Regions from separate parts of the Janthinobacterium sp. JF4 genome, predicted to be linked through region 1. Evidence: predicted binding sites of a transcription regulator. Region 1 holds the regulator's gene; each other region holds the start of a gene.

Region 1 (10,194 bases):
GGCATTGCGCCTCGGCATGCCAGTGCGTCTGGCGGGCTGGCGCTGGCGGCGCATCCGCCTCCCGCGGCGCGGCGGCGTTGCTCCAGCGCGCCACGCCGAGTCTGACCTTGTGCATGGCCGCCTGTTCTGCGGCGATGCGCTGGCGCATGTCGGCGATGCTGCCTTGTAAGGCGATGGTATCGGTATGCTTCATACGATGTCCTTATGAGGGGTGGCGTCTGCCACAATTCCTAAAGTACATTAGGCGGATTCCTAACGAAGTTTCAGTCTATCAAGGCGATATTTCGGGCGCTTGATATTTCTCAAAGGAATCAATCATTTCTCGCCAAATCTCACCTTGTTCTTTTTGGTATTTCTGCATGCGCCATAGTTTGATGCCGCTGGCGCCGCCGCTTCACGCTGCCAGCCGCTTCTGGTAAAGTCACGCCCATGAGTAAATTATCCCTAGACCGCATCCTGCAATCGCAGGGTTTTGGCACCCGTAAATATTGCCGTTCCCTCATCGAGGATGGCGATGTCGTCATCGATGGCGTCACCCAGACCAATTACCGCACCACCGTCGAGACCGAAGGCCTGGTGCTGCACGTGTTCGAAGAAGAGTGGGTGTATCGCGCACATCTGTACCTGGCGCTGAACAAACCCGCCAACTTCGAATGCTCGCGCAAGCCCAGCCATCACCCTGGCGTGCTGACCCTGCTGCCGGAACAGTTCACCTGGCGCGAAGTCCAGCCCGTCGGCCGGCTCGACCATGATACGACCGGTATGCTGCTGATGTCCGACGATGGCCCCTTTATCCATGCACAATCGTCGCCGAAGCGTCACGTTCCCAAGATTTACCAGGCTACCACGCAAGCGCCCGTGACCGATGAACTGGTGGCGCAGCTATTGGCTGGCGTGCAATTGCACGACGAGCCTGCCCCGCTGGCGGCCCTCGTTTGCGTCCAGCGCGGAGAATTCCAGCTCGAAATCGTGCTCGAACAAGGCAAATACCACCAGGTCAAGCGCATGCTGGCCGCCGCCGGCAACCATTGCAGCGCGCTGCACCGTTCCGCCATCGGCAGCCTGACGCTGGAATCGCTGGGCATCGCGGAAGGCGAGTGGTGCTATCTGACGCCAGAGCAGATCGCGCTGCTGGCCTAAATCCTGCCTGACCGCCAAAGCCGGGAATGTCCCGGCTTTTTGGCGTCTCTCGTCCCCACTGCCTGCATTTGACGAAGTTTCCTCCACATGAAATTAGCAACTTTGAAAGACGGCACGCGCGACGGCCAGCTGGCTGTCGTCTCGCGCGACCTGAAAACGGCCCATCTGGCCGATGGCATCGCCCCGACCCTGCAAAAGGCGCTCGACGACTGGAGTTTCATCGCGCCCCAGCTCGATTTGCTGTACCAGACCATCAATAGCGGCCGCGGCCATCGCGCCTTCGAGTTTGATCCCGCCAATTGCATGGCGCCCTTGCCGCGCAGCAGCTTGCGCGTGGCGGGCGCGTCCTATCTGCAGCAGATCGAGCGGGCCTGCAAGGCCGCAGGCGTGGAGGTGCCCGCCAATCTGCGCGAGGCGCCGCGCCTGTACCAGGGCGCCAGCGACGATTTCCTCGGTGCCCACGACGACATCACCCTGGCGCACGAGCAGTGGGGCATCGACTACGAAGCGGGCATCGCCGCCATCACGGATGACGTGGCCATGGGCTCGACGCCCGATCAGGCCCACCTGAACATCAAGCTGTTGATGCTGGTCAACGACATCACCCTGCGCAACCTGGCGCCCGATGAGCAAGCCAGTGGCTACGGCTTCCTGCAAGCGAAACCGGCCATGGCCTGCTCGCCGGTGGCCATCACGCCCGACGAGCTGGGCGACGCCTGGCGCGGCGGCAAGGTGCATTACGCCCTGCGCTGCAGCCTGAACGGCAAGTTGACGGGTCAGCCCCACGCGGGCGCCGACATGGCCTTCAATTACCCGCAATTGCTCGCCCATCTGTGCCAGACGCGCAATGCGCGCGCCGGCAGCGTGGTCAGTGCGGGCGGGATCGCCAACAAGGAAGTCAAGAAGGGATTTTCCAGTATCGTTGAGCGACGTAACCAGGAGATGATCGCCGATGGCGTCGTCGGCACGCCCTATTTGCTGTTCGGCGATGTCGTCCGCCTGGAGATGCTGGGCGATGATGGCAAGTCCCTGTTTGGCGCGATAGAACAAACGGTGAAACAGGCCGAGGCGCGCAAATCGCGTTAAGTTTCTTATAGGCAAAGGGAAATACAGGGGAATTGTGCCCCTGTTCCGCCGATGGCGTCCGCACACTTGAACCGATAATGAGTCATGCCCAGTCCGTATTGCGCCTAGCCAGGCTGCAGGACTTCACCGGAGTTGATTGATGTCGGAAGACAGCGACGCAGAAAAGACCGAAGCCGCGTCACCGAAGCGCCTCGAGCAGGCGCGTGAGGAAGGCGACGTTCCGCGATCGCGTGAAGTGGCGACGTTCACGGTGCTGATGGCGTCCGGCTGCTGCCTGTGGTTTGCCGGCGACACCATCGTGCGGCGGCTGACGGCCGTCATGGTCTCCGGGCTGACTCTGGACCGCGAGCAGATACTCAATCCCGACGCGATGATGCTGCGCATCGGCTACGACGTGGGCTCGGTCTTGCTCACTTGCCTGCCGTACGCGCTGGCCATCATGCTCGTCGCCCTGGCGTCGCCCGTGCTGGTGGGCGGCTGGCTGTTCAGCTCCAAGGCATTTACCCCCAATTTTGGCAAGCTCAACCCGATTCGCGGCCTGGGCAATATGTTTTCGAAGAATGCGCTGGTGGAGCTGCTCAAGGCGATCGCCAAGACCCTCGTCGTCGGCGTCGTCGCCTGGATGGTGATGCAGCATCAAAAGGACGCCGTGCTGGGCCTGTCGGTCGAATCCTTGCGCGCCGGCTCGGCCCATCTGATCAGTCTCTTGATCTCGGCCTTCCTGCTGATCGTCGGCGCGCTGGGCCTGATCGCCGCCATCGACGGTCCGTACCAGATGTGGCACTACGCCAACAAGATGAAAATGTCCTTGCAGGAAGTCAAGCAAGAGTCGAAGGAATCGGACGGCAATCCGCAGATCAAGGCGAAGATACGCCAGATGCAGCATGAAATGTCGCGCCGCCGCATGATGGCCGACGTGCCGACGGCCGACGTGGTGGTGACCAATCCTACCCATTACGCGGTGGCCTTGAAATATGGCGAGAATTCGCGCGGCGCGCCGCAGGTGGTGGCGAAGGGCATCGACGAGGTGGCGGCGAAGATCCGCGAACTGGCCGGCGAACACAAGGTTGCCATCCTGGAAGCGCCAGCCCTGGCGCGCGCGCTGTACAAGCATACGGATATCGGCGACGAGATTCCCGAGGCGCTGTATGGCGCCGTGGCCGAAGTGCTGGCGTATGTGTTCCAGCTGCGCAGCTACGGCAAGGGCCAGGGCGAGCGACCCGACAAGCCGAAGAAACTCGACGTGCCGCCCGAGCTTGACCCGCAGAATCCCGCATCGCAGACCCCGCCCGCAGCCGGCGCGGCAGACAAGAATAGAGGAAGCACATCATGAACGGCCTGAGAATGCCAGCCTGGCTCAGTGGAATGGGTGGCAACGCCAGCAAGGGCATCGCCGCGCCTATCATCATCATCATGCTGCTGGCGATGATGGTGCTGCCGCTGCCCGCCTTCATCCTCGATATTTTCTTCAGTTTCAATATCGCGCTGTCCATCATCGTGCTGCTGACGGCGCTGTACACGGTCAAGCCGCTCGACTTCATGGCATTCCCGACCATCCTGCTCGTGTCGACCATGCTGCGCCTGTCGCTGAACGTGGCGTCCACGCGCGTGGTGCTGACGGAGGGCCATACGGGTGCCGACGCGGCCGGTAAAGTGATTGAAGCGTTCGGTCACTTCCTGATCGGCGGCAACTACACGGTCGGTATCGTGGTCTTCATCATTTTGACGATCATTAACTTTACCGTGGTGACCAAGGGTGCGGGCCGTATCGCCGAGGTGGGCGCCCGCTTCGCGCTGGACGCCATGCCTGGCAAACAGATGGCCATCGATGCCGACCTGAACGCCGGCCTGATCGGCGAAGACGAGGCGCGCCGCCGCCGCACGGAAGTGGCGCAGGAGGCGGAATTCTACGGCGCCATGGACGGTGCCAGCAAATACGTGCGCGGTGACGCCATCGCCGGCATCATGGTCACTGTCATCAACATCGTCGGCGGTTTGCTGGTGGGCTTGCTGCAGCACGACATGGGCTTTGCCGATGCGCTCAAGAACTACACCCTGCTGGCCATCGGTGACGGCCTGGTGGCGCAGATTCCATCGCTGATCATTTCCACGGCCGCCGGTATCGTCGTCTCGCGCGTGGCCAGCGACCAGGATATCGGCACCCAGCTGGTGGGGCAGCTGTTTGCGAAACCGCAAGTACTGTATATTACCGCCGGCATCATCGGCGGCATGGGGCTGATTCCCGGCATGCCGAACATGGTCTTCCTCTTGCTGGCCTCGCTGCTGGCCGGCTCCGCCTATCTGATCACCAAGAAGCGCACGCAGGAAAAAGAAGCGGCCGAAAAGCCGGCCGAAGTGCCGCAAGCGACCGTGGCGCCCGAGCAGGAAGAAGCCAGCTGGCAAGACATCATGCCCGTCGATACCCTGGGCCTGGAAGTGGGCTACCGTTTGATCCCCCTGGTCGACAAGACGCAAGGTGGCGAATTGCTCAAGCGCATCAAGGGCATCCGCAAGAAATTTGCCCAGGAAGTGGGCTTCCTGGCGCCGCCCGTGCATATCCGCGACAACCTGGAACTCAAGCCGTCCGCCTACCGCATCACCCTCAAGGGCGTGGAAGTGGGCGTGGGCGAAGCGTTCAATGGCCAGTTCCTGGCCATCAATCCCGGCATGGCCAGCGGCACCTTGCCGGGCCTGGCCACCAACGACCCCGCCTTCGGCTTGCCCGCCACCTGGATCGACGCCAGTTTGCGCGACCAGGCGCAATCGATGGGCTACACGGTCGTCGATGCCGGTACCGTGGTCGCCACGCACTTGAACCACCTGATCACCTCGCATGCGTCCGAGCTGCTGGGCCGCGCGGAAGTGCAGTCGCTGCTCGACCACCTGGGCAAGGATGCGCCGCGTCTGGTGGAAGACCTGGTGCCGAAGATGCTGTCGCTGTCGACCCTGCAAAAAGTGCTGCAGAACTTGCTGGCCGAGGGCGTGCACATCCGTGACATGCGCAGCATCATCGAAACCCTGGCCGAGCATACGGTCAGCACGCAAGACCCGAACGACCTGACGGCGCTGGTGCGCGTGGCCCTGGGCCGCGCCATCGTGCAGCAACTGTTCCCTGGCGCGGCCGAACTGTCCGTGATGACCCTCGACAGCCGCCTGGAGCGTTTGCTGATGCAAGCGATGGGCAACGGCGGCGATGGCGCCGGCATCGAGCCGGGCCTGGCCGATACCATCGCGCACCAGGCAGGCCTGGCCGCGCAGCAACAGGAAGCGCTGGGCCTGACGCCGGTGCTGCTGGTGCCGGCGCCGCTGCGCGCCTTGCTGTCGCGCTTCCTGCGCCGCGCCTTGCCGCAGCTCAAAGTGCTGTCGCATGCGGAAGTGCCGGAAACCAAGACCATCCGCGTTACCAGCCTGGTGGGCGCGCAATAGTTGACATGGTTAATGCCGGGGTCAGACCCTCAACACCACCAACACGAAGGTCATCGCCAACGTGCGAGGGGGTCTGACCCCAGCCTTCGTTTTTGCTTATTTTTTCATCAATTTCCTGCTGGCAAACTGAATAACGGGTACTTTCCCGTCCTGTTCCTTCGATCATTTCCTGCAAGCATCGCTAATAATGGAAACTGTCCGGGTGATCTGTGTCCATGTGGAAGACAGCACCCAAGCAACAGGAGTCGACGATGGTCACACAGTTCAGCCAATATTGCGCCACCCCCGCCTTGGGAGGCCGGTCATGAATGTGAAGAAATTTACGGGCGCCTCGTCGCGCGATGTGCTGCGCAAGGTGCGCGAAGCGCTGGGCCCCGACGCCGTGATCCTGTCGAACCGCCAGGCCGATGGCGTGGTGGAAATCCTCGCGCTGGCCAATGACGATGCCGCTTCGCTGGCGTCGCCGCCGGCCGCCTCCGAAATGGCCCAGCCCCGTCCCCAGTTGCAGACCCAGTTCGCCACGCCGCAGCGTCAGGCCGCCCCGGCCCAGCGCCCGGCTGCGCCGCGTCCTGCCGCACCGCGCCAGGCTGCCTCCGAGCCAGTGGACATGGCCCGCATGCAGCAGATGATGGCCAGCGCGCTGGCGCACGTCAAAGAGAATGCCGCCGCCGAGATGAGCGGCATGATGAATGAAATCCGCGCCATGCGCGGCATGATGGAAACCCAGCTGGCGGAAATCTCGTGGGGTTCGACGCAGCAGCGCGAGCCGCAAAAAGCCGTCGTGCTGCGCGAAATGCTGGCCGCCGGCTTCTCGGCCAGCCTGGCGCGCTACCTGATCGACAAGCTGCCGGCCGGCCTCGATGGCGCGCAAAGCATGCGCTGGATCAAGACCGTCCTGAGCCGCAACCTGAACACGGTGGCCAATGAAGACGCCATGCTGGAGCAGGGCGGCGTGTTTGCCCTGGTCGGCCCGACGGGTGTCGGCAAGACCACCAGCACGGCCAAGCTGGCGGCCCGCTGCGTGATGCGCCATGGCCCGGAAAAGCTGGCCCTGATCACCACGGATGCCTACCGTATCGGCGCGCATGAACAGCTGCGCATCTACGGCAAGATCCTCGGCGTGATGGTGCATTCGGTGAAGGACGAAGCGGACTTGCGCATCGCCCTGAAGGAGCTCAAGAACAAGCACACGGTGCTGATCGATACGGTGGGCGTGAGCCAGCGCGACCAGATGGTGACGGAACAGGTGGCCATGCTGTCGGGCGCCGGCGCCGACGTGAAACGCCTGCTGTGCCTGAACTCCACGGCGACGCAGGAAACGCTTAACGAAGTGGTGCGCGCCTATCAGGGCAGCGGCCTGGCCGGCTGCATCATGACCAAGCTCGATGAAGCGGCCTCGATCGGCAATGTGCTCGACGTGGTGATCCGCCAGAAACTGAACCTGTTTTATGTGTCGAACGGCCAGCGCGTGCCGGAAGACCTGTACCTGGCAGACCGCGGCTACCTGATCGACCGCGCCTTCAAGCTCAAGCGCGACTCGGCGGCGACGCAGTTTTCCGATGCCGAACTGCCGCTCTTGATGGCGCAGGCTGCCGCCCGCAACAATGAAGCGCGCGGGGTGCGCCTTGGCTAATTTCGATTTCGACCAGGCCGAAGGCCTGCGCCGCATGCTGGCCGGCCCGCAGCCGCGCGTGATGACATTTTTATCGGCCACGCCGCAGGACGACAAGGGCGCCATGCTGGTCAACCTGGGCGCCTCGCTCGTCTACGGCGGCAATGACGTGCTGCTGCTCGACGCCAGCGGCGGCAGCGATGGCGTGGCGGCGCGCCTGGGCCTCGCGCACGGCGCCAGCCTGCGCGACGTGGCGCGCCAGCAGTGCGGCCTGAACCAGGTCATCCACCAGGTGCCGCAAGGCTTCGGCGTGGCCAGCCTGGGCGCGCGCAACCATTTGATGGATAGCATGGACTATGCGGGCGAGGACGAACTGCGCCGCCTGGGCAAGACTTTCGACGTGCTGGCACGCCAGAGCGGCATCGTGCTGGTCGACGGCGTCATGGCGGACGAGGGCGATTGCTTCCCCGTGCCGCTGATGGCTTCTTCCGACATCGTCGTGCAGGTCTCGACCAGCGCCACGTCGATCAAGGCGGCGTATTGCCTGATCAAGCGCCTGAGCCAGCAACTGGGACGCCGTCCGTTCGGCATCCTCGTCACCGGCGCTTCCGAATCCGAAGCAAAAGTGGTATACGATAATATGGCGCAGGCGGCGAGCCGCTACCTGGCCGTGAAGCTGACCTCGATGGGTTCGGTGCCTGCCGACGAGTATCTGCACCGCGCGGCGCGGCTGGGCCGCAGCGTGGTCGATGCGTTTCCGCTGGCGGGAGCTTCGGTGGCGTTTCGCGGACTGGCCGAGCGGCTGGCCCGTTCGGCGGCGCCGGTGCTCGGCGGCACCTTGTACCAGACGGGGAGCCCGCACCAGTTCAGCGCCTGAATCGAACCGTAGCACCAGATAAGATGAGAAAACAATAAGCAGCCTATGTACACGGTCAAAGGGAAATCGAACAAGGACTATTTGCTGACGGAGCACATTCCGCTGGTGAAGCGTCTGGCGCACCATATGAAGGCGAAATTGCCGCCTTCGGTCGAGGTCGATGACCTGATCCAGGCCGGCATGATCGGCCTGCTCGATGCCATCAGCCGCTATGAAGAAACGCATGGTGCGCAATTCGAGACATATGCCGTGCTGCGCATCCGCGGCGCCATGCTCGATGAATTGCGCACCAGCGACTGGCTGCCGCGCAGCATGCGCCAGAACATGCGCAAGATCGAAGAGGCGATGAGCACCTTGCAGCAGCGCCTGGGCCACCCGCCGACGGAATCGGAAGTGGCGAAACTGCTGAAGATGTCGCTGTCCGACTACCAGGAAATGCTGGGCGATGGCGGCGGCCACCAACTGCTGTACTACGAAGACTTTCATGACCCGGACGGCAATGACAGCTTCCTCGACCGCCACTGCGTGGACGAGGACAGCGACCCCTTGCGTTCCCTGCTCGATACCGATTTCCGGCAATCCGTGATCGATGCCATCGACGCGCTGCCGCCACGCGAGAAAATACTCATGGGCCTGTATTACGAAGAAGAGCTGAACCTGAAGGAGATCGGCGCGGTGATGGGCGTGTCCGAATCGCGCGTCTCGCAGCTGCATACCCAGGCCGTCGCGCGCCTGCGCGCAACCTTGAGGGAGCTGGCGTGGACTGGTCCAGCGTAATCGGGCTGGCGCTGGCGCTGGCGGGCCTCTTGGTCGGCCAGGCACTGGAAGGCGGCAAGATGGCCTCCCTGCTGCAGCCGGCCGCCTTTGCCATCGTGGTCATCGGCACCTTCGGCGCCGTGCTGCTGCAAACGCGGCTGCGCACCTTCGTGCGCGGCCTGGAAATGCTGCGCTGGGTCTTCCTGCCGCCGCTTGATACGCGCGCCGCGCTGGCGCGCGACATCGGGCAATGGAGCTTGACGGCGCGCCGCGACGGCACGCTGGCGCTCGAGCGCCTGATGGAAAACACGGCCGACCGCTTCAACGCCAAGGGGCTGAGGATGATCGTCGACGGCATCGCGCCCGACAAACTGCGCCAGCTGCTCGACGTGGAAATCTCCGCCTACGAGCTGGCCGAGCGCCAGGCCGTCAAGGTGTGGGAATCGGCGGCCGGCTATTCGCCCACCATCGGCATTTTGGGCGCCGTGCTGGGCCTGATCCACGTGATGGAAAACCTCACCGATCCGAGTAAATTAGGCAGCGGCATCGCCGTGGCGTTTGTCTCGACCATCTATGGCGTGGGCCTGGCCAATCTGCTGTTCCTGCCGGTGGCCAATAAACTCAAGGCCATCGTCTCGCGCCGCGTGCTGCAATACGAAATCACGGCCGCCGTGCTGTACGACATCGCCACGGGCGACCACACGCGCATCATCGAAGAGCGCGTGGCCAGCCTGCTGCACGAGCATTGACCATGATGCGGCGCGCGCGCAGGAAGTATGACGAGGAACCAGACAACCAGGACCGCTGGCTGATCTCGTATGCCGACTTCATCACCCTGCTGTTCGCCTTCTTCGTCGTGATGTATGCGATTTCGCAAGTCAACGAGGGTAAGTACCGCGTCTTCCAGAATGCCATCGGCCAGGCCTTCAGCCTGGAAAAGGGCGCGCCGCCCATCATCATGGAAGCGCCGCAGGCGATCCCGTTGCCAAACCCCGCCCTGAAACGCCGCGCGGAAGCCATCCGCCGCGAGCGCGAACACATGACGCGCCTGGCGCAGGATCTGACCTCCACCCTGGCGCCGCTGGTGAAGGAAGGCAAAGTGCGGGTCACGCAGACGAGCCGCGGCGTGAGCGTGGAAATCAATGCCAGCGTGCTGTTCGACCCGGGCGCGGCGCGCCTGACGATGGAGTCGGACCAGGCCCTGCGCGCCGTCGCCGTGCTGCTCAAGGACGATACGCACGACGTGCAGGTGGAAGGGCATACGGACGTGCAGCCGATCAGCAACTCGACCTTTGCC
Region 2 (10,194 bases), on a different contig from region 1:
CAACTTCGCCTGCTATCTTTCCGCCCGCGTGCTGGGCACGGTGGCCGTGCAGATGCAAAGCGTGGCCATCGGCTGGCAGGTGTACCAGATCACGGGCAGCCTGTTCGACCTGGGCTTGATCGGCCTGGCGCAATTCGCGCCCTTCCTCGTGCTGATTCTGCCCGCCGGCCACGTGGCCGACCGCTACAACCGCCGCAACATCATCGCCTGGTGCCTGGCCGCGCAACTGGCTTGCGCGCTGGCCCTGCTGGCGTTTACGTTAAGCAATATTTCCATCGTCTGGCCCGTGTTTGCCGTGCTGGTGCTGTTCGGCAGCGCGCGCGCCTTCATGATGCCGGCCACGCAAGCCGTGCTGGTGAACATGGTGCCCACGCAACACTTCAGCCGCGCCGTCGCGCTCAGCTCGTCGAGCTCGCACGTGGCCATCATCCTGGGCCCGACCCTGGGCGGCTTGCTGTATTACTTCGGCCCCAAGGTGGTGTATTTGATCTCGTCCGCGCTGCTGGTGGCGTCCGTCTTGCTGATGCGCGCCACCACGCCCGCGCCGCAAGTGGTGAAACGCGAACCCGTCAGCTGGCATACCCTGCTCGAAGGCTTGCGCTTCGTCTGGTCGAAACCCATCGTGCTGGGCGCCATTTCGCTCGACCTGTTTGCCGTGCTGTTCGGCGGCGCCACGGCCCTGCTGCCGGCGCTCGCGCATGACGTGCTGCATATCGGCCCCGGCGGCCTGGGCTTGCTGCGCACGGCACCGGGCGCCGGCGCCGCCCTGTGCTCGATCGCGCTGGCCATCTTCCCCATCACGCGCCGCGTGGGCGCCTGGATGTTCGGCGGCGTGGCCGTCTTCGGCCTGGGCACCCTGGTGCTAGGCAGCACCAGCTATTTCCCGCTGGCCCTGGCGGCGCTATTCCTGATGGGCGCCGGCGACATGGTCAGCGTCTACATCCGCCACCTGCTGGTGCAGTTCGAGACGCCGGACGAGATCCGTGGCCGCGTCAGCGCCGTGAATGCCGTCTTCATCGGCGCCTCGAACGAACTGGGCGAATTCGAATCGGGCTTGACGGCCGGCTGGTTCGGCCTGGTGCGCGCCGTGCTCTTCGGCGGCGCCGCCACCCTGGCCGTGACGGGCATCTGGGCCGTGCTGTTTCCCGTGCTGTCACGCATGGACCGCTTCCCCCACCACGAGAAGGAAGCGGCCGCCAGGACGGCCACTGCGGCAAGCGCATAAGGACTAAGATGCACTATCGCCACTGACGACACGGCACCATGAAAATCACGCTTCCCTTGCACAGCTTCATCCGCAGCCGTCCCCACCTGAGCATGGCCACGGCCATCGGCGTGGCGGCCGGCCTGCTGCTGCCCGCATCCTGGCAAGAGATGACGCGTCTGCTGACGGCATGGAATGTCGCCGTCTGGTTCTACCTGGCGACGATGGCCTGGATGATGATGCGCGCCAACCATCACAAGGTCAAAGCCATGGCGGCGCGCCAGGATGAGCGGGCGACGACGGTGCTGTCGGCCCTGTCCGTCGCATCCGTGATGAGCCTGGTGGCCATCGTCTCGCAGCTATCCTCGATGAAAGACATGGCGCCGGACGAGCGCGCGCTGCACTACGGCCTGACGATCCTCACCCTGGTCGGCTCCTGGTTCCTCGTCGGCACCCTGTTCTGCTTCCACTATGCCCACCTGTATTACCAGGCCGATCCCGCAGTGCGCCCCCTGAAGTTTCCCGACGACGAGCAAAACCCCGATTACTGGGATTTTCTGTATTTCTCCTTCACCATCGCCGTGGCCGTGCAAACGTCGGACGTGGCCGTGCAGACGCGCGTAATGCGGCAGATCGTGCTGGGGCAATCCGTGCTGAGCTTTTTCTTCAACCTGGTCGTGCTGGGCCTGTCGATCAATATCGCCGCCGGCCTGATCAATGGGTAAGCCACAGGGAAAAAGAATTCCGCAGGGAAACTTGACCTGGCTGAAGGGTTAAGCTCATCTTAATCGTGCGCCCCCTCTTGAAATACTGCAAAGAGGAGTAAGATAAGTTCCATGCACGAGGTAATGTGCATAAGGAAGCAACCAGGCCGCAGCACGCCTGAGATGGGTTTTTTTTGAATTGACAGGAGTAAGCATATGCAAATCAATATTCATACCGACAGCACCATCGCCAACACCGCTGGACTGAACGAACATGTGCAATCCGTACTTGAAAGCGCACTGAACCGCTTCCGCGATAACCTGACCCGCATCGAAGTCCACATCAGCGACACGAATGGCCCAAAAGGCGGCGCCGACGATATCCGCTGCGTCATGGAAGCACGCGTTGCTGGCTATCAACCGATTGCCGTGACCGAACAGAACGCCACCGTGCATCAAGCCGTTGCCGGCGCCACGGACAAACTGAAACGCGCCATCGATAGCGCCCTGGGCCGCCTGCAAGACAGCAAGCGCCACGCCACCGGCAAGAATGCCGTGATCGATACGGCCGAAGCGGAAGAAACCGCCGAGTAATTCCCCACCCGCAGGATTTCCAGAGACTGAGGCAGCCGTTCAAGGCTGCCTTTGCACATCCGGCCCGCCTTTCGCGCGCGGCAACAACAATAGTAAAACCACAAACATTTCAGCTGATTGACACGCCAATGAAATAATTGTCGTATTTCTCACAGTAAGTGACCTCAAGCAAGCCTTTGCCGTTACGGCCAAGGCCGCTTTACGCTATCATGAAGCTACCGGCCCTCTGCTCGCGCGCGCCGGCTTTTTGAAAGTATGATTGTGGAACAGATCGGCAACTTCGGCGCTTCAGGCTGCAACATCGGCGATTTACAGCTATTTCGCGATGGGGCGGATAGCCAGACGGCCGCCATGCTGGCGCCCTGCCCCGTCATTCGCCTCGAAGCGGGCGAAGCCATTGCCGACACACAAGGTGCCAGCCTGTACATCGTCTTGCGCGGTTCGCTGGCCGTGGCCGCCGACATCCACACGGGCATGGATGACGGCACCGTCAGCAAGGTCTTGCCCGGCGAAAGCGTGGGCGAACAATCGGTACTCGATGAAGCGAGCAACCTGGCCGCCATTTCCGCCCTGGAAGAAACCGACTTGCTGGTGATCGACGCGGCCATCGTCTGGGAATTGATCGAGCAATCGAACGGCTTGGCGCGCAACCTGCTGCGGCTGCTGTCCTTCCGTATCCGCGCCGCCAATGCCCTGCTGCGCCGCCGCCAGAAACTGGGCGAGTTCTACCGCCAGTTGTCGATGGTCGACAGCCTGACGGGCTTGTACAACCGCGCCTGGCTGACCGACTTGCTGCCAAACATGATCGTCACGGCCCACGCCAGCGCCTCGCCGCTGTCGCTGGTGATGATAGACCTCGACCATTTCAAGCGTTTCAACGACACGCACGGCCATCAGGCGGGCGACCAGGCGCTGCGCATCGCCGCGCAAGTGCTGGGCGCAGCCCTGCGGCCGACGGATTTTGCCGTGCGCTATGGTGGCGAGGAAATGATGGTGATCTTGCCCGATACCAACGAACACGTGGCCCTGCGGGTCGCCGAGCGCCTGTGCGAGCGCATGCAGCAAGCCGTCATCTTCGCCGACATGCGCAGCGCGTTGCCGCACATCACGGGTTCCTTCGGCGTGGCCAGCCTGGCGGCAGAACAGGACGACGAGGCGCTGATCGCCGCGGCCGACGCGGCGCTCTACCGGGCAAAAGCCTCGGGTCGCAACCGGGTCATGCTGTAGCTCAGGCAGCCTTGCTGTCGGCCGGCTTGTTTGCCTCCGGCTTGGCGGCGTCACCCTTCTTGCTGCTGTGCGCGGCGATGAAGTCCGCATAGCCCTTCTGCACCAGTTCATACGTCTTGTCGATATTGCCGGCGATATCGCCACCCAGCACTTTCAAGCCCTCCAGGATATCGCGCGCTTCCTTGAAGCCTTTTTCCATGCCGCCGCTGATGGTGTCCATGAACTTGGTCAGGGCCGTATCATCGTCCAGGCCGGGATTCTGTTTCTTGAAGGCATCAAAAAATCCCGTCGACAGCGATACAATGCGGTTCGCCGTCGCTTCGGCGCTGTTATCCTGCGAGGCCGCATTCTGGATCGCGTCCTCGCCGTACTGGCCCTTCAACGCTTCATTGATGTTGGTGATGGCTGTCTTGTACAGCAGCGCCAGCGGCTCGTTCTCGGAACCGATCGACACGCTCAGCGAGGCTTGCATGATGGATGCGTTCAATTGCAGCTTGCTGCGGTCGTTAACGCTCATTTCAGCGTTGATGCCATCCTTTTGCTGGACTTTATCGTCCTTGCCGGCAACGCCCGTACTGACGGAAGTCACGGAAGGGGTGGAATTGCCGCTTGCGGCGATGGGAATTGACACGATAGACCTCCTTGAACGGGCAATGTATGCCACCATGCGGGAAACGCGATGATGACCATCCTCTCGTGTAGTATCGGCAGGTTTTCAGAAAACTGTAGCAGCGGCCATTTTTACGGGCCCGGATAACCAATCAAGTAACGACCATCAATGACTAACCAGACCTTTCTTTGGCACGACTACGAAACCTTTGGCGCCCAGCCGCGCCGCGACCGCCCGGCCCAGTTCGCCGCCATCCGCACGGATGCCGACCTCAACGAGATCGGCGAACCGGTCATGCTGTATTGCCAGCCTGCCAATGATTTCCTGCCCGACCCGCAATCGTGCCTGATCACGGGCATCACGCCGCAGCAATGCCTGCAGCGGGGTGTGCCCGAGCACCAGTTTGCCGCCGCCATCGAAGCAGCCTTTTCGGAGCCGGGCACCATCGGCGTAGGCTACAACACCATCCGTTTCGACGATGAAGTCACGCGTTTCCTGTTCTGGCGCAACCTGATCGACCCGTATGCGCGCGAATGGAAAAACCATTGCGGCCGCTGGGACATCCTCGACGTGGTGCGCATGACGCACGCGCTGCGCCCGGAAGGCATCGCATGGCCGAAGCGCGACGATGGCCAGACCAGTTTCAAGCTGGAACACTTGAGCAAGGCCAATGGCCTGGTGCACGAAGCGGCGCACGATGCGCTGTCCGACGTGCGCGCTACCATCGCCCTGGCCCGCCTGATCAGGCAGAAACAGCCGAAACTGTTCGAATTCTGCCTGGCACTGCACAAGAAGGACAGGGTCGCCAGCGAAATGGGCATGCACCTGGCCGCCAGCGAGCGCCAGCCCTTCCTGCACGTGTCGGGCATGTTCCCCGCCGAACGGGGCTGCCTGGGCGTCGTCTGGCCGCTGGCCACGCACCCGAGCAATAAAAATGAAATCCTCGTCTGGGATTGCGCCTACGACCCGCGCGAACTGTTTACCCTGGATGCCGACACGATCCGCACGCGTTTGTTTACGCGCAAGGAAGCCATGCCGGAAGGCATGACGCGCCTGCCCGTGAAAAGCGTGCACCTGAACAAGTCGCCCATGCTGGTCGGCAATTTGAAAACCCTGTCGCCGGCCATGGCCGCGCAATGGGGCATCGATGTGGACGCGGCGAAAGTCAACGCCCAGCTGGCCGCCACGGCGCCGAACATGGATGCCATCTGGGCCGAAGTGTTCCAGCGCCCGGGCGCGCATGTCGCGCTGGACGTGGATGAGGATTTGTACAACGGTTTCGTCAGCAACGACGACCGCCGCCTGCTCGAGTCGCTGCGCCGCGAAACACCGGCCAAGCTGGCCACGACCCGTCCGTCGTTTGCCGACGAGCGCCTGCAGGAATTGCTGTTCCGCTACCGCGCCCGCAATTTCCCGCACACCTTGAGCGAAGCGGAAAGCCTGCGCTGGGAGCAACATCGCGCCGCCCGCCTGTTCGATGGCGACGGCGGCGCCCGCACCATCGAAATGCTGTTTACGGAAATCGACGTGCTGTCGGAATCCGTCGATGAGCGGGGGGAAGAGATATTGGGAGAGCTGTACGATTACGTGGAGATGGTAGCGCCCATGCGCGACTGAAAGTCGGGTAGGTCGGATTAGCGGGGCAAAGCCCCGCGTAATCCGACAACATTGTTGGCACGAGCGTGGTAGTGTCGGATTACGCGGCTACGCCGCTAATCCGACCTACGCTGCGCGGTGTTGATTGATCGCATCGCGCGTTTCAATGGCCACGCGGCGCGCCGCGTCGGCCCAGTCTTCGCCAGCCTGCGGCGTAGCGTAGATGATGGCGCGCGACGAGCTGATCATCATGCCCATGCCGTTCGCCGTCTGGCCCGCGCCGACGGTGGCGGCAATATCGCCGCCCTGGGCGCCGATGCCGGGCACCAGCAGCGGCATGTCGCCGACGATGGCGCGCACTTGCGCCAGCTCTTCAGGGAAGGTGGCGCCGACGACGAGCGCGCACTGGCCATTCTTGTTCCATTTCCCGGCCACCAGGCGTGCCACGCGCTGGTACAGCGGTTCGCCATCCGTATCGAGGAATTGCAGGTCCGAGCCGCCCGGATTCGAGGTGCGGCACAGGATGATCACGCCGCGGCCTTTCCACGCCAGATAGGGATCGAGCGAATCCTCGCCCATGTACGGGTTCACGGTGACGGCGTCGGCGCCGTAGCGCTCGAACGCTTCGCGCGCGTACTGCGTGGCCGTCGCGCCGATATCGCCCCGTTTCGCATCGAGGATCAATGGGATGTGCGGATAGTTCTCGCGCACGTAGCGGCAGATGTCTTCCAGCTGCTTTTCCGCGCCCAGCGCGGCAAAATACGCGATCTGCGGCTTGAAGGCGCAGGCCAGGTCGGCCGTGGCGTCGATGATGCGCGTGCAAAAGGTGGTGATTCCATCAGGCAGATCGCGCAGTTCGGCCGGCAGTTTCGCCAGGTCGGGGTCCAGGCCCACGCACAGCAGGGAATTATTGGCCGTCCATGCGGCGGATAATTTATTGATGAAATTCACGGCACACCTTCTCTATATTCAGTTGCAAACCCCGTATTGTAACGCGGCGCGGGGTTGCCACAGCGTGGCAACTCTGCCAGAGGCGGCGGCCAGCGCTTATTAAACCGACATTGCGGGCCGTTTCAGGTATATTTGCCGCACCTCCCCCATTACGCACGGAACCCATCATGCAAATCACCAATCAATTCACCAAATGGCTGCGCCTGGCGCTAAGCATCACCGTCCTGACCGGCATCCTGACGGGCTGCGGCTACAACGACTTCCAGAGCAAGGATGAAGCCACCAAGGCCGCCTGGGGCGAAGTGGTCAACCAGTACCAGCGCCGCGCCGACCTGATTCCCAACCTGGTCAATACCGTCAAGGGCTATGCCACGCACGAGCGCGAAACCCTGGAAGCGGTGACCAAGGCGCGCGCCGCCGCCACCAGTTTCCAGATCACGCCCGAAGTGCTGAACGACCCGGCCGCCTTCGAAAAATTCCAGCAAGTGCAAGGCCAGCTGTCGTCGGCCCTGTCGCGCCTGATGGTGGTGTCCGAGAAATACCCGGACTTGAAAGCCGACACGAGCTTCCGCGACTTGCAGTCGCAGCTGGAAGGCACGGAAAACCGCATCACCGTGGCGCGCCAGCGTTACATCGTTGCCGTGCAGGATTACAACGTGCATGCGCGCAGCTTCCCGAACAACCTGACGGCCATGGTCTTCGGCTACAAGGTCAAGCCATCGTTCACGGTGGAAAATGAAAAAGCCATCTCGACCGCACCGACCGTCAACTTTGGCAAATAAGATGAAAGCCTGCTCTTCTCTGGCGGCGCTGGCGACGGCGCTGCTGCTGTGGGCGATGCCGCCGGCAAGCGCGCAGGGCTTGCAGCCCGTGCCGCCGCTGGCCGCGCGCGTGACGGACAACGCCGGCATGCTCGACGCCAAGCAAAAGGCGGCGCTGGAAGGCGTGCTGGCCGATTACGAAGCCAAGACGGGCAGCCAGATCGCCGTGCTGCTGGTCAAGAGCACGGAACCGGAAGCCATCGAGCAATACAGCATCCGCGTGACGGATGCCTGGAAGCTGGGCCGCAAGGGCGTCGATGACGGCGTGCTGCTGATGGTGGCGAAGGAAAATCCATCATCCTTGCGCCGCCTGCGCATCGAAGCGGGCCGCGGCGTCCAGGGCGTGCTGACGGATGCGCAATCGAAACGCATCCTGCAAGACGTGATCGCGCCCCATTTCAAGCAAAACGACTATTACGGCGGCCTGGTCGCCGGCGTGGGATCGATTGCCACCCTGCTGAACCAGGAGCAATTCCCCGCGCCCGCACAGCAGAAAGCGCCGGCCACGGTGGAAGCGGGCGGCATGACCTTCTGGCTGCCGCTGCTATTCTTCGGCTTCCTCGTCGTGCTGACCCTGTTCCGCTCGCGCGGCGGGCCGACGCGGCTGCAGCGCGGCAGCAGCTGGTCGAGCGGCGCCACCGGTGTCGTGCTGGGCAGCATTTTGAGCCAGGCGCTGAACAACCGCAGTGGCGGCGGCTTCGGCGGCGGCGGTGGTTTTGGCGGTGGCGGTGGCGGCGGTGGTTTCGGTGGCGGCGGCGGCGGTTTTGACGGCGGCGGCGCCTCGGGAGATTGGTAATGACGAAACAACTGACATTCGGACAGCGCTGCGGACGCGCCTTGAAGCATTTGCGGGGCACCCCGGCGACGGCGCGCCAGGCATTTCCTGAACGCACCCTCAAAGCCATCGAGACGGCGATCGCCGACGGTGAAGCGATGCACCAGGCGGAAGTGCGCCTGATCGTCGAAGCGGCCCTGGCGCCGGGTATGGCTTACCAGGGCGTGAGCAACCGCGAACGGGCACGCGAACTGTTCGCCCAGTATGGCGTGTGGGATACGGAAGACAACGTTGGCGTGCTGATCTATATCAACCTGGCAGAGCACCAGGTCGATATCGTGGCCGACCGCAACGTGGGCCGGCGCGTCACGCCGGAACAGTGGCAAGCCGTGTGCCGCACCATGACGCAGGGTTTTAAGGATGGCAATTACCACGACAGCACGCTGGATGCCTTGCAGCAGCTGAATACCTTGCTGCAAGGCCACTTCCCCGCCGATGGCACGCGCGGCAACCAGTTGCCGAACGAACCCATCCTCCTCTGACTCCTTCCCGCTTAGGCGATTACATGAAACTAGTCAATAAAACCGCCATCGTCACGGGCGCCACGCAAGGCATCGGCCTGGCCTGCGCCACCCGCCTGATTGCCGAAGGGGCGCAGGTGATGCTGGTCGACATCAAGGAAGAAGGCGCGCAGGCGGCCGCCGCCCTCGGCCCGCAGGCGCGCTTCTTTTGCGCCGACGTCAGCCAGAAGGCGGACGTCGATGCCATGCTGAAGGAAACCCTGGCCCAGTTCGGCCACATCGATATCCTCGTCAACAATGCGGGCGTGACGCACGCGGCCGATTTCCTCGACGTCTGCGAAGACGATTTCGACCGGGTCATGCGCATCAACCTGAAATCGATGTTCCTGTGCGGCCAGGCCGTGGCGCGCGACATGGTCAAGCGCAACAGCGGCTGCATCATCAATATGTCCAGCGTGAATGCGGAACTGGCCATTCCGAACCAGGTGCCGTACGTGGTGTCGAAGGGCGCCATCAACCAGCTGACCAAGGTCATGGCCCTGAACCTGGCGCCGCATGGGGTGCGCGTGAACGGCATCGGGCCGGGCACCATCCTGACGGAACTGGCCAAGCAGGCGGTGCTGTCGAGCCCGGAAGCGCGCCACACGATCCTGTCGCGCACGCCGCTGGGCCGCTGCGGCGAGCCGGAAGAGGTGGCCGGCATCGCCGCCTTCCTGGCCAGCGACGACGCCACCTACATGACAGGCCAGACCATCTATGTCGATGGCGGGCGCATGGCGCTCAACTACACGGTGGCCGTGAAGGAGTGAGAGCAAAACAAGGCAGTTATACAAAAAAAGAATAACGCATATCTAAAAAGATCATTAGACACATATCGTGCGACGCAGCATAATGCACCTGTCTCCACTATTCTCCTCCAAGAAAATAGTTTTAAGCCCGCTTTCACCAGCGGGCTTTTTTTTCGCTGTCACTGCTGAAACATGGCCATTCTTGCCATATCCCAAAATCTTCCCGGTCATGCTGCCTGCAGCAAAAAAAATGTTGCGGCGTGTCATCAGCCCGTCATCTTCGCCCCCTATACTTGCTTCATCTGCTGTACAGGCAACCGATATGCCTGACTACAGACAGGTGTGCCGCCATGGCACACCACTCCCCTTTCATGACCGTGGCGGGCGCCGGCAAGGCGCGCGA
Region 3 (10,194 bases), on a different contig from region 1:
CCGCTCGATATCCTGCTGGGTGAAGCGGACAAGGCGCAGGCCATGCTGGCGCGCCATGCTTCGCAAGTGCCATGGCAGGGGGCGCTGCTGCCGTACCCGCCACCGCCCGCGTCGCTTGACGCGCTGGCGGCCGGCCAGCAAGCGTTTGCCACGGCTTTGCTGGATACTGTGGCACCTTTACCGTCGTTCGCCGGAACGGTGGTGCCGCAGCGTTTTTCACTGTACCGTGGCAGCTTGAGCGCCACCTGGCGCCGCACCCTGGGCCAGGTCTATCCCGTCGTGCTGGTGTTGGTGGGCGAGCAATTCTTTGGCGGCCTGGCGCGTGCGTATGGCCGGCAGATGCCATCCGATAGCGCTGATTTGAACCAGTTTGGCGCCTGTTTCGCCGATTTTCTGGCTGCGTTCCCGCCCGTGGCCGAGTTGCCCTATCTGCCGGACATGGCGCGCCTGGAGTGGGCCTTGCACCTGGCCCACTACGCGGCCGATGCGCAGGGCCTGGCGCCGGAGTCGCTGGCCGCCTTGCATCCCGATCAACTGGAAGCGCGGCGTTTTGTCTTGCATCCCGCTTGCGTCTTGCTGGCGTCGCGCTGGCAAGTGGCGGCCCTGTGGCAGGCACATCAGGAAGGCGAAGGGCAGGGGATGTTTCCGCAGGAGTTGCAGGTGGCCAGCTACGCGCTGGTATGCCGGACGCGCTGGAAGGCGCAGGTGCTGGTACTGGATGCGGCTGCGCATGCAGCATTGCTGGCCTTGCAGCAGGGTCAGACGTTTGGCGCCGCGCTCGATGCGGCGTTCGGGCTGGACCCGGCATTTGACCTGGCGGCACACTTGCGCCAGTGGCTGGCGCATGCTCTCTTGACGGCGTGATTGCTTATTCGAAGGCCCGCAGCACGCGCGCTTCGCCCGTCTGATCGCGGTACAGGGCATTCGCGGCCAGGGTGGCGTCCATCATGCGCGTGACTTGCTCTTCTTCAAAGCGGGCCAGCTCGGCAGTGGCCGCGACGAGGGCCAGTTCCAGCCTGGCGCGCGCGCTCTGGTACAGGCTGCTGGTGTATTTGTCTGTGTTACGCAGCAATGCTTCTGCGTTTTCTATTACCTGGCGCAAGTCGCCGATCAGGCGCTCCTGGCTGCGCGTACCTTGTTCGGGCTGGTCCATGGCGCTTCCCCTCTGCAATCGATATTTATCTGGCAATAACGACGTGTTTGCAGCCTGATCCAGGCAGCCGGCTGGCAGCTGGCTCGACGCATGGGGCCGCTTGCGCGCCCCATGCCGGCATCAGGCGGGGGCGACGACCGTGATACGGATATCGCCCACGCTGACGACCTGACCGGCACGGATCTTGGCGGTCTTGCGCAATTCCTTCTTGCCATCGACCTTCACCACGCCACTATCGACCATGACCTTGCCTGCGCCACCGCTGTCGCACAAGCCGACCAGCTTCAATAGCTGGTTCAGCTCGACGAACTCGGATGTTAAATCAAAGCTTACTTTTTGCATTGTATCCCTTATTGCAATGATGTGTTTTCAACACTTGATGACGGCATCAACTAAAGTCATAGTTTACATGAAGCGAGGGATATTGCAGGCTGAGCCTTAACTTTTGTTGGGCCGCGTCATCTGCAGTGGCACGATCCACGCACTGAATTGCTCTTCCGTCACAAAGCCCAGGGCCAGCGCCGCTTCCTTCAGGGTCGTGCCTTCATGCTGGGCCTGCTTGGCGATTTGCGCCGCCTTGTCGTAGCCGATGTGCGGCGCCAGCGCCGTGACCAGCATCAATGAGCGCTCCATCAGTTCAGCGATGCGGTCACGGTTCGGCGCGATGCCGTGTGCGCAATGCGCGTCGAAGCTGCGCATGCCGTCGCCCAGCAGGCGCGCGCTTTGCAGGAAGTTGTGCGCAATCAAGGGCTTGAAGACGTTCAGCTCGAAATTGCCCGAGGCGCCGCCTACCGTGATGGCGACATCGTTGCCGAATACCTGGCAGCACAGCATGGTCAGCGCTTCGCACTGGGTAGGATTGACCTTGCCCGGCATGATGGAGCTGCCCGGCTCGTTTTCGGGGATCGTGATTTCACCGAGGCCGGAGCGGGGGCCGGAGGCCATCCAGCGCACGTCGTTGGCGATTTTCATCAGGGCCGTGGCCAGGGTTTTCAGCGCGCCATGGGCGGCGACCAGGGCATCGTGGGCGGCCAGGGCGGCAAACTTGTTGCTGGCCGTCTCGAACGGCTGGCCCGTCAGGCGCGCCAGTTCCAGCGCGATGCGGCCGGCAAATTCCACATGGGCATTCAAGCCTGTGCCCACGGCCGTGCCGCCGGCGGCCAGTTGCAGCAGCGGCGGCAACGATGCCGTGATGATGTGCTCGGCAAAGTCCAGTTGCGCCACATAGCCGGAAAATTCCTGGCCCAGGGTCAACGGCGTGGCATCCTGCAAATGGGTGCGGCCGATCTTGACGATGTCGGCGAACTCCGTCGCTTTCGCGTCGAGCGTGGCGCGCAGCTGGCGCAGCGGCGGCAAGACCGTGTTGGCGACGGCCAGCGCGGCCGCCACATGGATGGCGGTCGGAAAGATGTCGTTCGAGGACTGGCCCAGGTTGACGTCGTCGTTCGGGTGCAGCAGGCGCTCTTCTCCCCGCAAGCCGCCGATCAGTTCGGAACCGCGGTTGGCCAGCACTTCGTTCATGTTCATATTGCTTTGCGTGCCGGAGCCCGTCTGCCAGACGGCCAGCGGGAATTCCGCGTCATGCTTGCCAGACAGCACTTCGTCGGCGGCCTGCGTGATGGCCACGGCTTTCTTGCCATCCAGTAATCCCAGGTCCAGGTTGACGTGGGCGGCCGCGCGCTTGACAGTGGCCAGGGCGGCGATCAGTTCGGGCGGCATCTTTTCCGTGGAGATATGGAAGTGCTCAAGCGAGCGCTGCGTTTGCGCTCCCCACAGCCGGTCGGCGGGTACGTCGATCGGGCCGAAACTGTCGCGTTCGATTCTGCTACTCATGGCATCCCTTTCATCGATGGAGGTGGATCGAGTGTACTCCAGGCGTCAAAAAGGCACAGGATGATGCTGTATTGCATCATTTTTGCCCTGGGCCATCTATATTTTTGCGATTTCCTGCCGTTAAAGACAGGCGAGTCCCCCTTATTTATATTGTTATCAAAGCGATCAGTCCATGCAGAGCAGCATCTTTCCCCGTTGGTCCCTGATCGCGTGCGCCGCCGCCAGCCTGGCCTTGCCGCCCGTCATGGCGGCCGAACTTGGTGACATGGTCGTGCTGTCGCACGTGGGTCAGCCCCTGCTGGCCGAGATCGAACTGACGGCTCTGGCGCCCGAGGAAGCCAACGGCGTGGCCGTGCGCCTGGCCTCTCCCGATGTGTACCGCGGTGGCGGCATCGGCATGGATCCGGCCCTGCAGACTTTGACGATCAGCCCGCTGGAGCGGGGTGGACGCCACTATGTGCGGGTGAGCACCCGGCAAGCGATCCAGGCGGGCCACGTGCATTTGTATTTATTGCTGGGCAGTGGGAATGGCGCCGTCGTGCGCCTGGGTACCTTGTGGCTGACGCCGGCCCCGCCCGCTGCCGCTGCCGTCAGTGCGCCGGTTCGGCCCGCGATTCCGGTGCCCGCGCCCGTACCTGCACCGCTGCCACGCGCTGCAGCCGGCGCGCCGCCACCCGACGCTGCCGCGCTGGCGGCCCGCGCGCGCGCCGAGGGGCTCGTGCGTCCGGCCCGCGTGTTCGTGCCGCCGCCCGCCGCACCCGCGCCGGCTGCACCCGCGCTGCGTTCGCCGCCGTTGCGCCGCGCTACGATGCCCGTGGCTGCCTGCGCACCGCAGGCGGATGCTGGGCAGGCGCAAGCGTGCGTGGCGCTGGATGAGAAAAACGCGGCCCTGAATGACAAGCTCGGTGAATTGGAGGGCAAGATCGGCGCCTTGCAACAGGCGCTGGCTCAGCCTGCCGCCGCCGTGCCGCCCGCTGCCGCGCCAGGCGTGGCGGAAGCGCCCCATGCCAAACCCAAACCCCTGCACGCGGCGCCTGCCGCCGACAAGGAAAAGAAATCGGGTGGCATGCTGTGGCTCGGTATCGGCACCCTGGTGTTCTTGTTGCTGACGGCGATCGTCGTGTATGTCGTACGCAAGCGCAGGCAGGCGGCCGGGCCGGGCGCGCCGTCGAAATACTGGGTCTTGCTGCGCAAGCCGTTCAGCCGCAAGAAGAGGGATGTGCCCGTGCTGACGGAAGCGGTGGAGGACGGGGCGCAGGCCGCGCCGGAAGCGGAGCCATTCTCGCGTTAATGCTGCTGCAAGGCCGCGCTAAAAATTTGATATAAAAAAAGATATTCAAAAAAGACAGAAAAATGCTTGTCTATCGTGTTGCCTATTTTTAAAAGATGGTGATATGATTAACTCAGTGGACTTGCTCTACGACAAAACAGCCCCAGCCTGTCGCAGTCACCAACGATAGTGTGGCGCGGCAAACAGGTGTAGCGTTGCATAAACGCCTGGGTCTGGAAGCGGTTCGCGATGCCGACGATGTGCTCGCGAACGCCGGATGCAACCGGCAGCGAGGCGACGCCAGGAGATACCTGGGGCTCGCCTTCCAAATTCCCCCTCCTTGTTCTCGAGCGCCGCGAATGGCGCGCTCCCCGGCACGGCGGCAGACGTAAAAAAAGCACCCGCGGGTGCTTTTGTCGTTTCTGGCGTGCCAAGCTTGCTTACATGCGCGCGCGCGCGCCCTGCATGGCGTTCGGCAACTGCGTCATCCACGGTTCCGTGATGGCGCGGATTTCGCGGTCGTTTGCCAGGATTTGCTTGAGCAAGTCGATCTTGCGCTGGCGCGAGGCGCCAGCCAGGGCAGGCACCTTGCCCGTCATGGTCGCGCTGGCGGCGCTGGCGCACTGGTTTTCCAGGGTATCCAAGTCATTCCAGTTGCTCGAACGTGCGGCCACAACCATTTTATTGGTCATTCCTGCAATATTTTCATACATCGAGAGAACGTCGTTGGAGGTCATGAGCACACCCGTAACTAGTGAATGGATTACCGCTTGTCCAAATTAACGGCAGGTTTAACGGGAACTTGAGGGTTTTTTTGAAAAAAAAGTGAAAATAATGTGGATGGTTTCGGCTGGCTGCGGGAATTGCCCGCCACGCCGTTTGTCCGCATGCGAAAAAGGTATGGTTTCAGGCTATGATTTTGCTTCTTTCATCGAAAGGATCGCCATGCACGGTTTGCGTTTCCCCTGGCACCGGACGCCAGTCCAGGCTGCCATCGTCCTCGCCCTGGCCGGCGTCTCGCTGACCGGTTTGCCGCTCCAGGCCCATGGCCAGCCAGCGTCCGCCAGCGCCGCTGCCCCCGCTGCCGCCACGGTCTTGCCTGGCGACAACTTCTATGACTACGTCAACGGCGACTGGCTGCGCGGCACGGCCATTCCCGCCGACCGCAGCAGCTGGGGCTCGTTCGCCATCCTCGCCAACTCTACCAACGAGCGCATCATCGGCCTCATCGAAGGCTTGCAGGCACGCGAGGGCGGCAGCACGGAGGCGCGCCAGGTCAGCGATTTCTACCGTGCCTGGATGGATGAATCGGCCATCGAAGCGAAAGGCTGGGCGCCGATCAAGCCCTTGTTGACAAAGATCAATGGCATACGCGACCAGGCAGGACTGGCCCGCGCGCTGGGCGAGAGCATGCGCGCCGATGTCGACCCGCTCAACGCCACCAATTTTTACACGGAAAACCTGTTCGGCCTGTGGGTGGCGCAAGACTTGAACGACACCACGCGCAATGTGGCCTATCTGCTGCAGGGCGGACTGGGCTTGCCCGACCGCGCCTTCTATCAGGGCGACAGCGCCCGCATGCAGGGCTTGCGCGCGGACTACCAGGCGCATATCGCGGCCATGCTCAAGCAGGCCGGCTACAGCGACGCACCGGCCCGCGCCGCGCGTGTGTTTGCCTTGGAGCAGCAAATTGCTGCGAGTCACGCCAGCCGCGAGGATTCGGCCGATGTCGCCAAGGGCAATAACGCGTGGCGCGCTGCCGACTTTGCCAGCAAGGCGCCGGGCCTGGACTGGAAAGCCTTCTTCCAGGCGGCCGGCCTGGGCACGCAGACGGATTTCATCGTCTGGCATCCGACGGCCATGACGGGCAGCGCCGCGCTGGTGGCGAGCGTGCCGCTGGCCACGTGGAAAGATTTTCTTGCCTTCCACGCCATCAACCATTTCAGCACCACTTTGCCGAAGGCGGCCGCCGAGCAGCGCTTTGCTTTCTACGGCAGCACCCTCAGTGGCACGCCGCAGCAGTCGCCGCGCAGCAAGCGCGCGCTGGCGGCGACCAACGCGGCCCTGAGCGACGCCGTCGGCAAGCTGTACGTGGAACGCTATTTCCCGCCTGAATCGAAAGCCCGCGTGCAGGACATGGTGACGAATATCGTCGCCGCCTTCTCGCGCCGCATCGACAAGCTGGACTGGATGGCGCCGGCCACCAAGGCGCAGGCGCAGGAAAAACTCAAGACCCTTTACGTGGGCGTGGGCTATCCGGAACGCTGGGACAGCTATGCGGGTCTGCGCGTGGTGCGCGGCGATGCGCTGGGCAATGTGCAGCGAGCGGAACAGTTTCATTACCGGCAGGCGTTGGCCAAGCTGAGCCAGTCTCCCGACCGCAAGGCCTGGGCCATGCCGGCGCAGCTGGTCAACGCCGTCAACTTGCCGCTGCAAAATGCGCTGAACTTCCCCGCCGCCATCTTGCAGCCGCCATTTTTCGACCCGCAGGCTTCCGACGCGGCCAACTATGGCGGCATCGGCGCCACCATCGGCCACGAGATCAGCCACAGCTTCGATGATCAGGGCGCACAGTTCGATGCCCAGGGCAAGCTGCGCGACTGGTGGACGCCGGCCGACCTGGCGCATTTCCAGGCCGCGTCAAAACAATTGGTGGCGCAGTTCGCGGCCTACAAGCCGTTTCCCGACCTGGCCGTGAATGGCCAGCTGACCCTCAGCGAAAATCTGGCCGACCTGGCCGGCGTGGCGGCCGCGCATGATGCGTTCACCCTGTCGCAACAGGGCAAGCCGGCGCAGCCGGGCGCGGACCGCGATTTCTTCATCGGCTACGGCGTCAGCTGGCGCAGCAAGGCGCGCGAAGCGGCGGCGCGCCAGCAAATCCTCACGGACGGCCATGCGCCGGCGCAATATCGCGCCGCCACCGTGCGCAACCTCGACGCCTGGTACCCGGCCTTCGACGTCAAGCCGGGGCAGCAGCTGTACCTGGCGCCGGAACAGCGCGTGCGCGTCTGGTAGCAGAGTTGGCGCTGCCGGCCGCTGAGCCGACCGGCAGCGTAAAATGCGCCCATCGATGACAGGACCGCCATGAAGCCTACCCCACCGCAAGATCCGCAAGACCCCATCCACGCCATCACCGGCCGCACCCTGGCCCATTACGACGCCAGCGCCGAGCAGTTTTTCGAAGGCACGCGCGACCACGACGTCAGCCAGAACATCGCCGCGCTGCTGAGCGCTATCGGCAGGCCCGGGCCATTGGAGATACTCGACCTCGGTTGCGGTCCTGGCCGCGATCTGAAAACGTTCACCGCCATGGGGCATCACGCCACGGGCGTCGATGGCTGCCCCCGCTTCGTCGAGATGGCGCGCGCCTACAGCGGCTGCACCGTGTGGCAGCAGGATTTCGTCGACCTCGACTTGCCCGCAGGGCACTTCGACGGCGTGTTCGCCAATGCCGTGCTGTTCCACGTGCCCAGCGCCGCCTTGCCCGGCGTGCTGGGCGCCCTGCACGCTTGCCTGAAGGACGGCGGCGTACTGTTCAGCTCGAACCCGCGCGGGCAGAATCAGGAAGGCTGGAATGGCGCGCGCTACGGCAGCTACCACGACGAAGCGACATGGGCCGCGTATGTGCAGGCAGCCGGTTTTACCTTGATCGAGCAGTACTACCGCCCGCCGGGCTTGCCGCGCGACCAGCAGCCGTGGCTGGCGACCGTCTGGCGCAAGGGCGCGGCGGCGTGATCGGCGATATCGGCGTAGTGTTAGGAACCGTACAGAGGCTGTGATCCTCGCTGCGTACCATGGACACATCGACACGCAGCAAGCAGTGTGCAACAGCGTGTGAGCCGCAGTACCGGCCTTTGCGGGCTGGACAACAGATGTACCAACTACAGTGAGGATCCATCATGAACAAAGATCAAGTCGAAGGTAAACTGAAGGAAGTCGGCGGTAAAATCCAGGAAACCGCTGGCAAAGTCGTCGGCAGCGAAGAGCAGCAAGCCAAGGGCCTGGCAAACCAGGTCGAAGGCAAAGTGCAGAAGAAGGTTGGCGATGTGAAAGATGCGGTGGAAACCATCACGCGCAAGCCATAATTTCTGCTCCAGCATAAAAAACCGCCGCCTGTCGCAAGACAGGCGGCGGTTTTTTATTGGATGCAGCGCAAGCTTACTGTGCTGGCTTCATCAGGTTCTGCTTGAAGAACATCTCGATTTTCTTGTACACGTGGCGCTGGCCCGCGCGTGACGAGATGCCGTGCTTGGCGCCCGGGTACGTCATCAGGTCGAATTGCACGCCGCGGTTCACCAGCGCGTCGATCAGGCGCGTGCTGTTGCTGAACAGGACGTTATCGTCGGCCATGCCGTGCACCAGCAGCAGCGGCGACTTCAAGCCGTCGAGGTGGGCGAACACGGTGCTGGCCTTGTAGCCATCCACGTTTTCCTTCGGCATGCCGAGGAATTGCTCCGTGTAGTGGGTGTCGTACAGCGACCAGTCGGTCACGGGCGCCACGGAGACGCCCATGGCGATCTTGTCGGACGCGGCCGACAGCAGGCGCAGGGTCATGAAGCCGCCATAGCTCCAGCCGAACACGCCGATGCGCTTCGGATCGACGAAGCTTTGCTTGCCCAGCCAGTCGATGCCGACCAGTTGATCGGCCACTTCGGCGGCGCCGAGGTTATGGTAGATGGCGTCCGTGAACGCGCGCTCGCGGCGCGACGAACCGCGGTTGTCGAGGCGGAAGACGACAAAGCCCTGCTGCGCCATATACTGGTCGAAGTTGTTGCCCCAGCGGCGCGCCACGTGCTGCGAGTGCGGACCGCCATACGTCGACAGGTAGACGGGATAGCGTTTGGCAGGGTCGAAGTCCGACGGCTTGACGATGGAGTAATACAGCGTCTGGCCATCGTTGGCCTTCAGGGTGCCGTACTCCGTCGGCAGGTGGTCCGCCTTGTATTTCGCGTATGGGTGGCTGGCGTTCAGCGCGTTCTCTTCCAGCCAGCCCACCATGGCGCCGTCCGGGCGGCGGATGCTCACTTGCGGCGGCGTGGCCGGGTCGGAATACGTGTCGACGAAGACTTCGCCATTGCGCGAGAACGTCGTGTCGTGCCAGCCATCGGCTTTCGTCACGCGCTGCGGCTTGTCGGCCGTGCTGCCGTCGAGGGCCAGGGCGTAGGTCTGCTTGTCGATCACCGCGTCGCGGTTTGACGAGACGAACACTTTGCCCGTCTTCTGGTTCACGGCCAGCACGCTGTCGATGCCCCATGTGCCGGAAGTGACCGGATGCAGCAGCTTGCCGCTCATGTCGTACAAATACAGATGGTTGCGGCCCGTGCGCTCGGACGACCAGAGGAAGGTGCCGTTCGACAGGAAGCGCAGGTCGTCATGGATGCTGACCCAGGTTGTCGACGTTTCCGTCAGCAGGGTGCGCTGCGCCAAAGTACCGGCATCGACGGCGACCAGATCGAGGGTCTTCTGGTCGCGCGACTGGCGCTGGTACACGAGCGACTTGCTGTCCGCGCTCCAGTCGGCGCGCACCAGGTAGATGTCCGGGTTCGTGCCCAGATCCACCTGGCGCTGCGCGCCCGTTTCCGGCGAGACGATCAGCAGCTGCACCAGCACGTTCGGGTCGCCGGCGGCCGGGTAGCGCTGCTCGACGACGTCGGTGCGGTCGGCGAAGATTTCGAAGCGGCGCACGACGGGCACGGGCGCTTCGTCATAGCGTTTGTAGGCGATGGCGGAATCGTCGGGGGCCCAGTAGTAGCCGGTGCGCTGGCCCATTTCTTCCTGCGCCACGAATTCGGCTTCGCCGTTGCGGATGGTGCCCTTGCCGTCGGTCGTGAGCTGGCGTTCCTGACCCGATTTCAGGTCGATCACGTAGATATTCTGGTCGCGCACGAACGACACGTAGCGGCCTTTCGGCGAGATTTTCGGGTCCAGCACATTGCCC

What was found. Region 1 encodes FliA, which starts transcription of late flagellar genes. Its sites were predicted from a motif close to CTAAAGTTTNNNNNNNNNNNGCCGNTA; they were not measured.
Region 2: AC54AF_RS13120 (DUF5610 domain-containing protein) is a predicted target of FliA. The motif match lies at 4,432-4,458, and genes of this name have one in related genera.
Region 3: AC54AF_RS13455 (flagellar protein FliT) is a predicted target of FliA. The motif match lies at 5,037-5,063, and genes of this name have one in related genera.

The regions. Positions count from the first base shown of each region.
Region 1 covers NZ_JCAQAV010000007.1:95,427-105,620, reverse strand. Annotated here, with positions in the region: gene AC54AF_RS09405 (hypothetical protein) at 1-193, opposite strand, end outside; gene AC54AF_RS09400 (pseudouridine synthase) at 430-1,140, shown strand; gene AC54AF_RS09395 (fumarylacetoacetate hydrolase family protein) at 1,228-2,226, shown strand; gene flhB (flagellar biosynthesis protein FlhB) at 2,366-3,559, shown strand; gene flhA (flagellar biosynthesis protein FlhA) at 3,556-5,652, shown strand; gene flhF (flagellar biosynthesis GTPase FlhF) at 5,957-7,285, shown strand; gene AC54AF_RS09375 (MinD/ParA family ATP-binding protein) at 7,278-8,141, shown strand; gene AC54AF_RS09370 (RNA polymerase sigma factor FliA) at 8,187-8,918, shown strand; gene AC54AF_RS09365 (flagellar motor protein) at 8,900-9,646, shown strand; gene motD (flagellar motor protein MotD) at 9,652-10,194, shown strand, end outside.
Region 2 covers NZ_JCAQAV010000014.1:26,805-36,998, reverse strand. Annotated here, with positions in the region: gene AC54AF_RS13140 (MFS transporter) at 1-1,225, shown strand, start outside; gene AC54AF_RS13135 (DUF1345 domain-containing protein) at 1,264-1,929, shown strand; gene AC54AF_RS13130 (HPF/RaiA family ribosome-associated protein) at 2,125-2,502, shown strand; gene AC54AF_RS13125 (GGDEF domain-containing protein) at 2,764-3,729, shown strand; gene AC54AF_RS13120 (DUF5610 domain-containing protein) at 3,731-4,360, opposite strand; gene sbcB (exodeoxyribonuclease I) at 4,508-5,956, shown strand; gene pyrF (orotidine-5'-phosphate decarboxylase) at 6,062-6,886, opposite strand; gene AC54AF_RS13105 (LemA family protein) at 7,054-7,668, shown strand; gene AC54AF_RS13100 (TPM domain-containing protein) at 7,670-8,503, shown strand; gene AC54AF_RS13095 (TPM domain-containing protein) at 8,503-9,024, shown strand; gene AC54AF_RS13090 (glucose 1-dehydrogenase) at 9,048-9,812, shown strand.
Region 3 covers NZ_JCAQAV010000014.1:95,522-105,715, forward strand. Annotated here, with positions in the region: gene bufB (MNIO family bufferin maturase) at 1-864, shown strand, start outside; gene AC54AF_RS13435 (hypothetical protein) at 869-1,153, opposite strand; gene AC54AF_RS13440 (RNA-binding S4 domain-containing protein) at 1,274-1,495, opposite strand; gene fumC (class II fumarate hydratase) at 1,592-2,986, opposite strand; gene AC54AF_RS13450 (type IV pilus assembly protein FimV) at 3,159-4,277, shown strand; gene AC54AF_RS13455 (flagellar protein FliT) at 4,697-4,993, opposite strand; gene AC54AF_RS13460 (M13 family metallopeptidase) at 5,202-7,271, shown strand; gene AC54AF_RS13465 (class I SAM-dependent methyltransferase) at 7,341-7,991, shown strand; gene AC54AF_RS13470 (CsbD family protein) at 8,156-8,341, shown strand; gene AC54AF_RS13475 (S9 family peptidase) at 8,415-10,194, opposite strand, start outside.